Regions from separate parts of the Pantoea eucrina genome, predicted to be linked through region 2. Evidence: predicted binding sites of a transcription regulator. Region 2 holds the regulator's gene; the other holds the start of a gene.
The links. The regulator PhoB, encoded in region 2, activates phosphate uptake and scavenging genes when phosphate is short. The targets are predictions, from matches to a motif close to CTGTCATAAAACTGNCNNAT.
Positions count from the first base shown of each region.

Region 1 (6,727 bases), 550 kb from region 2:
CAAGCTCCAGACTACGCGCGGTCTCCAGCACGCGCTGGGCGATCTGCGCTTTGCCCATGCCGCGGATTTTCAGGCCATAGCCCATGTTTTCGCCTACCGTCATATGCGGGTAGAGCGCGTAGTTCTGAAACACCATCGCAATGCCGCGATCTTTCGGCTCCATCTCCGTGACCCGCTGCTCAGCAATAAAAATGTCGCCGGAGCTGACGCGCTCGAGTCCGGCCACCATGCGCAGCAGCGTCGACTTGCCGCAGCCGGAGGGCCCCACCATCACCATAAACTCGCCCTCGTTGATGGTGATGGTCAGCGGCTGGATCACCGCATTTTTGCCGTCATACGATTTCGTCACGCTCTGTAAGGTTACGCCTGCCATCTATTTCTCATTCTCCACCAGGCCACGCACAAACGCGCGCTGCATTACAAGAACCACCACAACCGGTGGGATCAGGGTTAATAACATCGCCGCCATCACTTCATTCCACTGCGTCGGGCCGCCGCTGGTGTTGATCATGCTTTTTACCCCCGCCACGGCGGTGCTCAGACTGGCATCATTGATAATCAGCAGCGGCCAGAGATACTGATTCCAGCCGTAGATAAAGGTGATCACAAACAGCGCGGCAAGATTGGTTTTTGACAGCGGCAGAACAATGTCCCAAAAGAAGCGCATCGGCCCGGCACCGTCAATGCGCGCGGCTTCAATCAGCTCGTCCGGCAGCGACAGGAAGAACTGGCGGAACAGAAAGGTGGCCGTTGCCGACGCCATCAGCGGCAGCGTCAGCCCGCTGTAGCTGTCGAGCAGATTAAGGGTGGCGATCACCTCAACCGTCGGGAAGATACGCACTTCAACCGGCAGCATCAGCGTAATGAAAATCAGCCAGAAAAAGAGCGTGCGCAGCGGAAAGCGAAACCAGACCAGCGCAAAAGCTGAGAGCATAGAGACGCTGATTTTGCCGATCGTAATCGCCAGCGCCATGATAAAGCTGTTCAGCAACATCATGCCAAACGCGGCGCTGCCGTTAACGCCCTGCGTCCAGATACGCGAAACGTTCTCCCACAGATGCGTGCCGGGCACCAGCGTCATCGGGACCTGATAAACCGCGGTGTTATCCAGCGTGGCGGCGACAAAGGCGACATAGAGCGGAAACAGAATGGTCAGCACGCCCAGAATCAGCAGCGTGTGGCTGAAAATATCCAGCCCGCGTCGGTTCTCAATCATTGATATTGCACCTTACGCTCAACAAAGCGGAACTGCAGAATAGTGAGGCCAATCACCAGCAGCATCAGCACGACTGACTGCGCGGCAGATGAGGAGAGATCGAGACCGGTAAATCCTTCCCGATAAATTTTGTAGATAAGCGTGGTGGTGGACTGTACCGGCCCGCCACCGGTGGCGGCATCAATGACCGGGAAGGTATCAAAGAAGGCGTAGACCAGGTTGACCACCAGCAGAAAGAAGCTCACCGGCGTAATCAGCGGCAGAGAAAGATGAAAAAAGCGCCGTACCGGCCCGGCCCCGTCGATAGCGGCCGCCTCAGTCAGCGACTTCGGAATCGACTGCAGCGCCGCGAAGAAAAACAGAAAGTTGTAGCTCATCTGCTGCCAGATAGAGGCGAGCACGATCAGAAACATCGCCTGACCGCTGTTCTGCGCATAGTTCCAGTTATAGCCCATCTGATTAAGCAGATGGCTAAGCAGCCCAAGCCCTGGATTAAAGAGGAACATCCACAGCACTGCGGCGACCACCGGTGCCACCGCGTACGGCAGCAGCAGCAGGGTCTGATAGAGCTTCTGCAGACGCACAACATAGTCAACCAGCGCGGCCAGCAGGAGCGAGAACAGCATCCCCAGCACCGTGACCAGCAGGCTGAACACTATCGTGGTCCAGAAGGAGTCGAGATAGTAGGGATCGCTGAACAGACGGCTGAAGTTCTCCAGCCCGACAAAGGTGCTGGAGATGCCAAACGGATCGATGCTCTGCAGCGAATACCAGAGTGCTTCTCCGGCAGGCCAGAGAAAGAAGATGGCGGTGATAATCAGCTGCGGTGCCATCAGCAAATAGGGCAGCAGCCGGGCACGAAAGACCGGACGAGACGATGAGGGCATAGCGAACTCACGCTGAAAGCGGGAGCGACCCAGCGCCGCTCCCGGTGGATCGGATTTATTTCACCTGCTGTTCAAAGCGACGCAGCAGTGCATTACCGCGCTTAACCGCGTTATCCAGTGCTGCCTGCGGCGTCTGCTTGCCGGTCCAGACGCCTTCCAGCTCTTCATCTACCACCGTGCGGATTTGCGGCATATTGCCGAGACGCATCCCTTTGGTGTATGGCAGCGGATCTTTGTTGAGCATCTGCCGGGTAGCGATATCCGCGCCCGGGTTCTTCTCATAGAAACCCTGCTTTCTGGTCAGCTCGTAGGCGGCGGTAGTGATCGGCAGGTAGCCGGTTTTCTGATGCCATTCGGCGGCAATCTCCGGCTGCGCGAGGAACTTCATAAACTCCGCCGCCCCTTTATAGGTGGCCGCATCTTTGCCTTTCATCACCCACAGGCTGGCGCCACCGATGATGGCGTTCTGCGGTGCTTCAGGCACGGTCTCGTCATACGGCATCATGCCTACGCCGAAGTTAAATTTGGCGTAGTGCTTGATATCCGCCAGCGAGCCGGAAGAGGCGGTCGTGATCCCGCAGTCGCCGTTATAAAACTTGGCGGTCGGCTCATCCTTGCGTCCAAAGTAGGTAAAATCACCTTTTTTGTTCATCTCTTCGAGCATCTGGATATGCCGCACCTGCACCGGCTTGTTGAACTCCAGCACCGCATCCGTGCCGTCGAAGCCGTTGTTTTTACTGGCTACCGGCAGCGCATGCCACGCGCTGAAGTTTTCAATCTGGATCCAGCCCTGCCAGCCGCTGGCATAGCCGCAGCTCATGCCGGCTTTACGCAGCGCAGCGGCGTCTTTTGCCAGCTCCTGCCAGGTTTTCGGCGGCTGCTCCGGATCCAGCCCCGCTTTTTTAAAGGCATCTTTGTTGTAGTAGAGCACCGGCGTTGAGCTGTTAAACGGCTGAGAGATCAGCTGACCGCTGCTGTCGCTGTAGTAACCCGCCACGGCTGGCACAAACTGCTTCGCATCCATCTGCACGCCAGCCTGGCTGAACACGTCGTGCACCGGCACAATCGCTTTCGAGGCCATCATGGTTGCCGTACCGACTTCATAGACCTGCAGCAGCGCAGGCGCTTTACCGGTGCGTACCGCTGCGATCCCCGCCGCCAGGCTCTGCTCGTAGTTACCTTTGTAAGTGGGCACAATTTTGTAATCGGGATGCGCCTGGTTAAAACGCTGTGCCAGAAAGTCAACTTCTTTGCCTAACTCCCCTTCCATTGAGTGCCAGAAAGGGATTTCGGTCGCAGCCAGCGCGTTACCGCTGAGCGCCAGACCAAGCAACACACTCATCAGACGGGGACGAAGCGTTAAAGCGGTCATAAAGTTTTCCTGTGCTGTTAGGTACGCGCAATATCACGCATTTTTTGTTCGCGGAGTAACATGACACGGGAAGATGATAGAAAAATAACCGAAATATGACAGAGATATGACACACAGAAACGCGCCAGCCGGGCGGTAAAACGTGAACGTTGTGCACATTTTTCAGCAAAAAAGCGGCAGGCAGGAAAAAGGCGGCCCGGCAGGATACCGGGCCGCAGGCCGATCAGGCACCGAGATAGGCGCTGCGCACCGCTTCGTTAGAGAGCAGCGCCTCACCGCTGTCCTCCAGCACCACGTGACCGTTCTCCAGCACGTAACCGCGATCGGCAAGCTTCAGCGCCTGATTGGCGTTTTGCTCAACCAGAAAGATGGTCATCCCCTCTTTACGCAGCTGCTCAATAGTGTCAAAAATCTGCTGGATGATGATAGGCGCCAGCCCGAGCGAGGGTTCATCCAGCAGCAGCAGACGCGGCTGGCTCATCAGCGCACGACCAATCGCCAGCATCTGCTGTTCACCGCCGGACATGGTACCGGCACGCTGCACTTTGCGTTCTGCCAGCCGGGGAAAGAGCTGGTAAACCCGCTCAATACGCGTCTGATACTCATGCCGGCTGGCAAAGAAACCGCCCATCGCCAGATTCTCCTCCACCGTCATGCGGGAAAACACCCGACGCCCTTCCGGCACGATCGCGATCGCCTCCCGCATGATTTTTGCCGTCTGCCAGTCGGTAATGTTTTTTCCGTCAAACACAATGGTGCCGCTGGTGGCGCGTGGCTCGCCGCACAGCGTACCCAGCAGCGTGGTTTTACCGGCGCCGTTGGCACCAATCAGCGTGACGATCTCCCCCTGACTGATATGCAGATTAATATTGTGCAGCGCCTGGATCGGACCGTAGTGGGCGCTTACACCCTGCAGCGTTAACATCGGGTTTGCCATCTTACGCCTCACCTAAATAAGCCCGGATCACGTCCGGGTTGTTGCGGATCTGTTCCGGTGTACCGTTCGCCAGCGGCGTTCCCTGATTGACCACGTAGATGCGGTCGGAAATGCCCATCACCAGCTTCATATCGTGTTCAATCAGCAGTACTGATACCTTGTGCTCGCTGCGCAGCTCGGCGATCAGCGCATCCAGCTCATGCGTTTCACGCGGGTTAAGGCCCGCGGCCGGTTCGTCCAGCATCAGGATCTCCGGGCGCGTGACCATGCAGCGGGCAATTTCCAGCCGGCGCTGCTGGCCGTAAGCCAGATTACCCGCCTGGCGGTTTGCCAGCTCCAGCAGGCCGATACGCTCCAGCCAGATGGCTGCGCGATCGAGCGCCTCGCTCTCACCGCGGCGAAACGCCGGTGTTTTTAACAGGCCGGAAAAGACGCCGCTTTTCAGATGCTGATGCTGCGCCACCAGCAGATTTTCAATCACCGTCATCTCACGGAACAGCCGCACGTGCTGAAACGTGCGCACAATGCCCATGCGCGCGATTTTCTGTCCCGGCAGGCCCTGCAGCGGCCGATCGCGCAATTTAATGGTGCCGCCGGTCGGCTTATAGAAGCCGGTCAGGCAGTTAAACACGGTGGTTTTACCGGCACCGTTGGGTCCGATAAGCGAAACAATTTCCTGCGGATGCAGCGCCAGTGCCACATTGTTGACGGCCAGCAGGCCGCCAAAACGCATCATCAGGCCTTCAACGGCTAATAAAGGCTGACTCATGCCTGCTCTCCCTGTTTGCTCTTTTTCAGTTTCAGATGCGGACGCTTCATCGGTAGCAACCCCTGCGGACGCCAGATCATCATCAGCACCATCAGGCCGCCCAGCACCAGCATGCTGTACTCATTAAGATCGCGCATCAGTTCACGCGATACCACCAGCAGGATCGCCGCGAGGATCACCGCCAGCTGAGACCCCATCCCGCCCAGTACCACGATAGCCAGCACAAAAGCGGATTCAACAAACGTAAACGACTCCGGGCTGACAAAGCCCTGGCGCGCTGCAAACAGCGTCCCGGCAAAACCGGCAAATACGGCGCTGATGGTAAAGGCGGTCAGCTTGATGCGCGTCGGGCTCAGCCCCAGCGAGCGGCAGGCGATCTCATCTTCGCGCAGCGCTTCCCATGCGCGCCCCAGCGGCATACGCAGCAGGCGATTGATCACAAATAGCGTCAGTACCACCAGCAGCAGCGCGACCAGATAGAGGAAAATCACGCGGTGATTGGGGTTGTAGGCAAGCCCGGTCAGCTCGTGGAACGTCGTCCAGCCCCCTTCGCTGACGCGGCGGCCAAACTCAATGCCAAACAGGCCGGGTTTGGGGATTTGCGCGATACCGTTCGGCCCGCCGGTAATCGACGTACTGTTCAGCAGCAGAATACGCACGATTTCACCGAAACCGAGCGTGACAATCGCCAGATAGTCGCCGCGCAGGCGCAGCACCGGAAATCCCAGCATCAGGCCAAAGGCGCCCGCCACGATGCCCGCCAGCGGCAGGCTCTCCCAGAAGCCAAAACCGTAGTAGTGGTTCAGCAGCGCAAAGGTATAGGCGCCAATGGCATAAAAACCGCCGTAGCCCAGCACCAGCAGTCCGGAGAGGCCAACCACCACGTTAAGCCCCAGTCCCAGCATGACGTAGATCAGCGTCAGCGTAGCAATGTCGATGCTGCCGCGTGAGGCAAACAGCGGCCACGCAACGGCAGCGACGATCAGCAGCGCCATCAGCAGTTTCTGCTTCGCGGTAGATCCATCAAACGCCGGCAGCACAAAGGCTTTACCGCTGCGGTGAAACCGGCCTGAAAACAGCGGACGCAGCAGCTGAAAGATAAAGACCACCGCGCAGCCAGCGAAGATCCAGTTCCAGCGAACCTCGCCCGCGCTGACCACAATCAGCCGGGTGCCATCCAGGTCGAGACGCATGCCCATAAAGAAGCTGGCCAGTACCAGCAGCATTGCCGCGGAAAGCACGGCGTTAAGCAGCCCGAGACGCTTCATACTTTCTCTACCTCCGGGCGGCCCAGGATACCGGTTGGCATCACCAGCAATACCACGATCAGCAGCGCAAAGGAGACCACATCTTTATATTCCGTCGAGAGGTAAGCTGACGTCAGCGCTTCCGCAATGCCGAGTACCAGTCCGCCAATCATGGCGCCCGGAATACTGCCGATACCGCCCAGCACCGCTGCAGTAAATGCTTTCATGCCGGCCATAAAGCCGATAAACGGGTTGATTGAGCCGTAGAACTGCCCCAGCAGCACGCCAGCAACCGCTGC
Region 1 covers NZ_CP083448.1:233,576-240,302, reverse strand. The annotation lists gene LAC65_RS01070 (sn-glycerol-3-phosphate import ATP-binding protein UgpC) at 1-373, opposite strand, end outside; gene ugpE (sn-glycerol-3-phosphate ABC transporter permease UgpE) at 374-1,216, opposite strand; gene ugpA (sn-glycerol-3-phosphate ABC transporter permease UgpA) at 1,213-2,103, opposite strand; gene ugpB (sn-glycerol-3-phosphate ABC transporter substrate-binding protein UgpB) at 2,159-3,475, opposite strand; gene livF (high-affinity branched-chain amino acid ABC transporter ATP-binding protein LivF) at 3,699-4,412, opposite strand; gene livG (high-affinity branched-chain amino acid ABC transporter ATP-binding protein LivG) at 4,414-5,181, opposite strand; gene LAC65_RS01040 (high-affinity branched-chain amino acid ABC transporter permease LivM) at 5,178-6,449, opposite strand; gene livH (high-affinity branched-chain amino acid ABC transporter permease LivH) at 6,446-6,727, opposite strand, start outside.
Region 1: ugpB (sn-glycerol-3-phosphate ABC transporter substrate-binding protein UgpB) is a predicted target of PhoB. The motif match lies at 3,569-3,588, and genes of this name have one in related genera.

Region 2 (6,727 bases):
CGCGTGCGCGGATCTGCTCCTGCTGCTCCCCGGAGCAGAGATAGGCCCAGACGGTATCGTCCAGCTGCAGATAGCGGCAGCCGGCAGCATAAAACGCGGCAATGGCGTCTTTATAGGTCTGCGCCAGATCGGCAAAGTAGGCATCCAGATCGGGGTAAACCGTGGCGTCGATAACCTTGCGGCCGCCGCGGAAATGCAGCACGCTCGGGCTGGGAATCGTCATTTTAGCGACCGCGTCGCCGGCGATACTCTGCAGAAAGCGGAAGTGTTCCAGCATCGGATGCGCCGGATTAAACGAGACTTTACCGGTGACTTTTACACCGTGCGCTTTGGTCTGTACGCCGTTGAACTGGATCCCCTGCTCCGCTTCGAACAGCTCTACGCCATTCAGATCGCCAAAGAAATCGAAGTGCCACCACGCGCGACGGAACTCGCCGTCAGTGACAACCTGCAGGCCATTGGCACGCTGCTGCGCGACAACATCGCGAATAGCCTGGTCTTCCACTTCGCGCAGCTGCTCAGCGCTAATCTCACCACGGGCGTGCTGTTCGCGCGCCTGTTTGATCGCAGCGGGACGCAGAAAACTGCCGACGGTATCGGCGCGGAACGGGGCGTGCTGAGCGGGCATAGATTCTCCTTGCAGACCGGTAGTTGCGGTCAGGTATAATTTCTTCTGGTTATTTCAGCCATCTGGATGGCTATATGTCCAAAGAGTGCCACGCTTCCGCGCGCGGGGCAACGGAAGAATTTTCAGCAGACATGAAGAAAATTCATTTTCCTGAGCACGCGCTTGCTGCTTATTCAATGGCCGCCCGCGCAGCGGAGATTTGCGCATCGGAGAGAGGTAAATAGCCCGCTTCCGCCACCCGCCGCTGTCCCTGCGACGACAGTACCTGATGCAGAAATGCCGCCACCAGCGGCGGCAGCGGCTTGCCCGGTGGTTTGTTCACGTAAATATAGAGCGGCCGGAACCAGGGATAGCGGCCGCTGCGGATGGTATCGGCATCGGGCATGATGCTTTCGCCGGTCCGGGTGACAATCGGCACGATCTTCACACCGCTGAGATGAAAGCCAAAGCTGGCGTAGCCGATACTCTCTGGCGTGGTCGCAACCGCCTGCACCACGGCAGCCGAACCGGGAAACTCCGCCACGTCAGCGCGAAAATCGCCGCGGCAAAGCGCCTGCTGCTTGAAGAACCCCCAAGTGCCGGAGGCAGAGTTGCGGCCAAAGCGCTGGATGCGCCGCTGCGCCCACTTATCATCTATTACGCCCGTATCGCCCCAGCGCTGCGGAACCTGCGTGCCGCCGCACAGCCGGGTAACAGAATAGAGCGCATCAAGCTGCGGCTGGCTGATACGCTGCAGCGGATTAGCCTGGTTCACCACCACGACCAGCGCATCCATGGCGACCGGTACGGCGAGCGGCGGATAGCCGTAGCGGGCAATAAACAGCTGTCGCTCATCGTTCTGCATCGGCCGGCTCATCGCGCCCAACTGTGCGGCTCCCGCTGCCAGCGCCGTTGGCGCGGTCGAAGAGCCCGCCGCCTGTACCTGAACGTTGACGCCGGGCGCCTGCAGGCTGAAATCTTCCCCCCACAGCGTCATCAGATAGCCCAGCGTATCTGAGCCGGCGCTGCTGAGGTTGCCGGTCAGCATCGCTTTTTGCGCCTGCGCCAGCACAGAGAAGAGCAGCAGAAGTGTGAACAGCAGAGATTTCAGCATGGAGCCGCCGTCAGAGAGAAGAAGAGCGCTATTGTGGCAAGCCTGCGAAAACGGCGCAATGCAGATTACCCCGCCCGCTCCTGCGCGGCCTCTTCCACAATCAGACGCGACGGCAGCAGAAAGCGAAAGCAGGTCTCCTGATGCGGCCAGCTGCTGATCTCCAGCCGCGCACCGTGATGGCTCAGCGCATGCTTGACGATCGCCAGCCCCAGTCCGCTGCCCCCGGTGGCGCGCGACCGCGCTTTATCAACGCGGTAAAAGCGCTCCGTCAGGCGCGGCAGATGCTCTTCGCTGATGCCGGGACCGTTATCGCAGACTTTAAACTCCGCTCCCTGCCGCGTGCGCAGCCAGCTGATATGAATATGCGTGCCTTCCGGCGTGTGGTTAACCGCGTTATAGACCAGGTTCGAGATAGCGCTGCGCAACTGCTCGTCGTTACCCAGTACGCGCAGATGAGGATCGGTATGGAAGTGAACAACATGGCGCCCCTGGCTCAGCGTTTCCGCTTCGCGCTGCAGCAGATGCAGCATGGCCGGTACATCGACCCGCTCTTTGAGATCGAGCGCCGGGGCCGCCTCGATGCGCGACAGCGTCAGCAGCTGCCTGACCAGGCTGTCCATGCGCCGGGTCTGCTCCTGCATCGTGCCCAGCGCTTTGCTGCGCGTGCGCGCATTCATCGCCTCATCGTCCATCATCTCCAGATAGCCCTGCAGCACCGTGAGCGGCGTACGCAATTCATGACTGACGTTGGCAAAAAAGTTGCGGCGGGCACCCTCCAGCTGATGCATCTGGGTCACATCGCGCGCCACCATCAGCCACTGCCCCTCGCTGTAAGGCATCACGCGGAACTCCATGTGCCGCTGATTATTCAGCACCACCGTCAGCGGCCGGGCAAAGTCGCGCTGGCGGATATAGCGGGAGAATTCAGGATAGCGCAGCAGGTTGAGAATATTCTGGCCGTTATCCTCCGGCCAGCGCAGCCCCAGATGCTGCTGAGCGAGGCCGTTGCACCAGAAAATGGTGCCCTCTTCGGTGGTGAGCACCACGGCATCCGGCAGCGACTCCGCGCCGCTGCGAAAACGCCTGATCAGGTTTCCCAGCTCGCGGCGGCGACGGCGGTTACGCAACTGCATCTGGTAGAGGCCATAAAACAGCGGTTCCCAGCTGCCGCGCCCGGTGGGCGGCGTCATTGAGCGGTCGACCCACAGCCAGTGGGAGAGCCGCATCAGATTAGTAAAGTGCCAGGCCAGAACGCCTGAGACGGCTGCCAGCAGCCACCACGGCAGATAACCAAACAGCAGGCCGAACAGCAGCGCAGGCAGACAGGCCAGCGCCAGCTCGGTCAGTAATCGCTTCCAGGAGAGGCGTTCCAGCACGGTAGCAGGCTCCGTTTAGTAGCGGGCAGAGAAACGATACCCTGTTCCGCGTACGGTTTGCACCATACGATCGTGGCCGGAGATTTCCAGTGCTTTACGCAGGCGACGAATATGCACATCTACGGTGCGATCTTCGACATAGACGTTGGTGCCCCAGACGTGGTTCAGCAGCTGTTCGCGGCTGTAGACCCGCTCCGGATGCGTCATAAAGAAATGCAGCAGCTTATATTCGGTTGGCCCCATCTCCAGCGGCGTGGTCTCCGACATCACGCGGTGTGAGGAGGGATCGAGACTCAGCCCCTGCATCTCAATCACCTCTTCGACCGCCATCGGGGAGATGCGCCGCATGACGGCTTTGATACGCGCCATCAGCTCTTTCGGTGAGAACGGCTTGGTGATGTAATCATCTGCGCCCACTTCCAGTCCGCGCACGCGATCCTCTTCCTCACCGCGCGCGGTCAGCATCATGACCGGGATATCGCGCGTCATGGCTTCGCGCTTCAGATGCTTAATAAACTGGATGCCGCTGCCGCCGGGCAACATCCAGTCCAGCAGGATCAGATCGGGCCAGGGTTCAATCAGCCGGCTAATCGCGCTGTCATAATCTTCCGCTTCAATAGGCTGATAGTCGTTCTGTTCCAGCACAAAACATAACATTTCCCGGATGGGCGCTTCATCTTCCACAACCAAAATGCGCTTGGCCATTATTGCTCCTGCGAGTGTGACGGGATGTCACTAGGATATGCGGCGTCATTATGCGTCAGTTTTATGACACTTTTATGAAAAACCCGGCCGGTAAGCAAGAGATAAAAACCACCCTCGCACCGGCAAAAACGTCTTTTTTCCTTTGTGCCCGAAGCCGTTATACTGGCCGCCAGCTTTCAGGCAGGACACCCCATGCGCATTATTCATACCGCAGACTGGCACCTCGGTCAGTTTTTTTACAGCAAGAGTCGCGCCGCCGAACACCAGGCTTTTCTTGACTGGCTGCTCCGGCAAATTGCTGAGCATCAGGTTGATGCACTGATCGTGGCAGGCGATCTGTTTGATACCGGTTCGCCCCCCAGTTACGCCCGTGAAATGTTTAACCGGTTTGTGGTCGCGCTGCAGCCCAGCGGCTGTCAGCTGGTTGTGCTGGCGGGCAATCACGATTCAGTCGCCACGCTGAATGAGTCGCGCGAACTGCTGGCCTGCCTTAACACCCGGGTGATCACCAGCGCTACCCCCGGCAGTGAACAGCAGGTGCTGACGCTGACGCAGCGCGACGGATCGCCGGGCGCGCTGCTGTGCGCCATCCCCTATCTGCGCCCGCGCGATATTCTGCGCAGTCGGGCCGGTCAGTCCGGTCGCGACAAGCAGTTATCGCTGCTGCAGGCGATCGAGCAGCATTACCAGCACTGCTATAGCGCCGCCGTGGCAGAAAGAGAACGGCTGGATGAGCCGCTGCCAATCGTCGCCACCGGCCACCTCACTACCGTGGGCGTGACCAAAAGCGACGCGGTACGCGATATCTATATCGGCACGCTGGATGCGTTTCCGGCGCAGGCGTTTCCGCCCGCAGACTACATTGCACTCGGCCATATTCACCGTGCGCAGCGGATTGCCGGCACGGAACATATTCGCTACAGCGGCTCACCGATCCCGCTCAGTTTTGATGAGAGCGGACGTGATAAAAGCGTCTGGCTACTCGATTTTGGCCGCACGCTGGAGAGCGTAACCGCGCTGACCATACCCGCCTTTCAGCCGATGCAGATGCTAAAAGGTTCGATGGCAGAGATTGAGGCGCAGCTGGCACAGTTTGCCCGCTATGAGGGATCGCTGCCGGTATGGCTGGATATCGAGATCACCACGCAGGAGTACCTCACCGATCTGCAGCGGCGTATTGAACAGCTCACGGCCACGCTGCCGGTAGAGGTGCTGCTGGTGCGCCGCAGCCGCGCGCTGCGTCAGCGCAGCCTGGAACGGCTGACAAATGAGACGCTGAGCGAACTGAAAGTCGAAGAGGTTTTTGCCCGTCGCCTGGCACAGGAGTCAGAGCTGGACGCGCAGCAGAGTGACGGACTGACCCGCCTGTTTCGCAGCGCGCTGGCCGCCCTGGAGGATCCATCCGCATGAAAATTCTGACGCTACGTTTTAAAAATCTCAACGCGCTGCGCGGTGAATGGCTGATCGACTTCCGCCAGGAGCCGTTCGCCAGCAACGGTCTGTTTGCCATCACGGGCGCTACCGGCGCCGGCAAAACCACGCTGCTGGATGCGATCTGCCTGGCGCTCTATCACCAGACGCCGCGCCTTGGCGGGCTGTCGCAGAGTGAGAATCAGCTGATGACGCGCGACACCGCCGAGTGTCTGGCTGAAGTCGAGTTTGAAATCAAAGGTGAAGCCTGGCGCGCCTTCTGGAGCCAGAACCGGGCGCGCGGTCAGGCTGACGGCAAGCTGCAGGCGCCGCGCGTGGAGCTGGCGCGGGTCGCTGATAATCAGATCGTGGCGGATAAAGTCGGCGATAAGCTGAAAGCCATAGAGTCGCTCTCCGGGCTCGATTTTGCCCGCTTCACCCGCTCAATGATGCTGTCACAGGGTCAGTTTGCCGCGTTTCTCAACGCCCGGCCCGGCGAGCGTGCCGAACTGCTGGAGGAGCTGACCGGTACCGAAATTTATGGCGATATCTCCATCCATATCTTTGAACGCTGGCGCGCGGCGCGCGGCGCGCTTGAGACGCTGCGCGCCCGTGCCGGCGGCATCGCGCTGCTGGATGAGGCGCAGCGGGCGTCGCTCACACAGCAGCTGGAGACCTTAAGCGCGGAGGAGCGCGCGCTGAATGCACAGCTTACGCAGGCGCAGACGCAGCAGCAGTGGCTGGCGCAGGCACAGCAGCTGACGCAGGAGCAGCAGGACGCTGACGCGGCGCGCCAGGCAGCGGAGCAGGCGTGGCAGCAGGCGTCCGCAGAGCGCCAGCAGCTGGCGCGCGCCGAGCCGGCAGAGAAGCTGCGCGCCGGACTGCAGCTGCGTGAACAGCTGCAGCAGGACAGTGATGCACAGCAGCAGCTGGTCCGGCAGCTACAGGCGCAGCAGCAGCAGGCTGAAACCACGCTGCAGCAGGCGGAACGCGATTATCAGCAGGCGCTGCAGAAGCGCGATGAGGCGGTGGAAGCCGGACAGCAGCTCGAAACGCTGCTGACTGAGCAGGTGCTGCCGCTCGATCAGCAGATAGCGCGCACCGCGCAGCAGCTGAGTGAACAGCAGCAGCAGCTGACGCAGCAGCAGCAGGCGGTCGCCCGCAGCGAACAGGCGCTGCAGCAGCAGCAACAGGTGAGTGAACGCTTACAGCTACAGCTGGCTGAACAGCAGGCGTGGCGCACGCGCGAAGCGGCTACCGCCGGCTGGGGGCCGGAGCTGGCGCGCTGGCAGGCTGATATCGGACACCTTGAGGAGCGTGAACAGGCGGCGACGCAGCTTGCCGGACAGCAGCAGCGGCAGCAGCGGCAGCTGGCGCAGCTACAGCAGACGCTGGCAGCGCGTGAACAGGCGGCTAAGCCATTAGCGCAGGCGGAGACGGAGAGCCGCCAGCAGCGCGAACAGGCTGAGCAGGCGCTGACCTCTCTGGAAAATCAGCAGCGCAGCGCCGATCTGC
Region 2 covers NZ_CP083448.1:788,147-794,873, reverse strand. The annotation lists gene LAC65_RS03635 (cobalamin-independent methionine synthase II family protein) at 1-628, opposite strand, end outside; gene LAC65_RS03630 (PstS family phosphate ABC transporter substrate-binding protein) at 798-1,721, opposite strand; gene phoR (phosphate regulon sensor histidine kinase PhoR) at 1,787-3,097, opposite strand; gene phoB (phosphate response regulator transcription factor PhoB) at 3,113-3,802, opposite strand; gene sbcD (exonuclease subunit SbcD) at 3,995-5,212, shown strand; gene LAC65_RS03610 (AAA family ATPase) at 5,209-6,727, shown strand, end outside.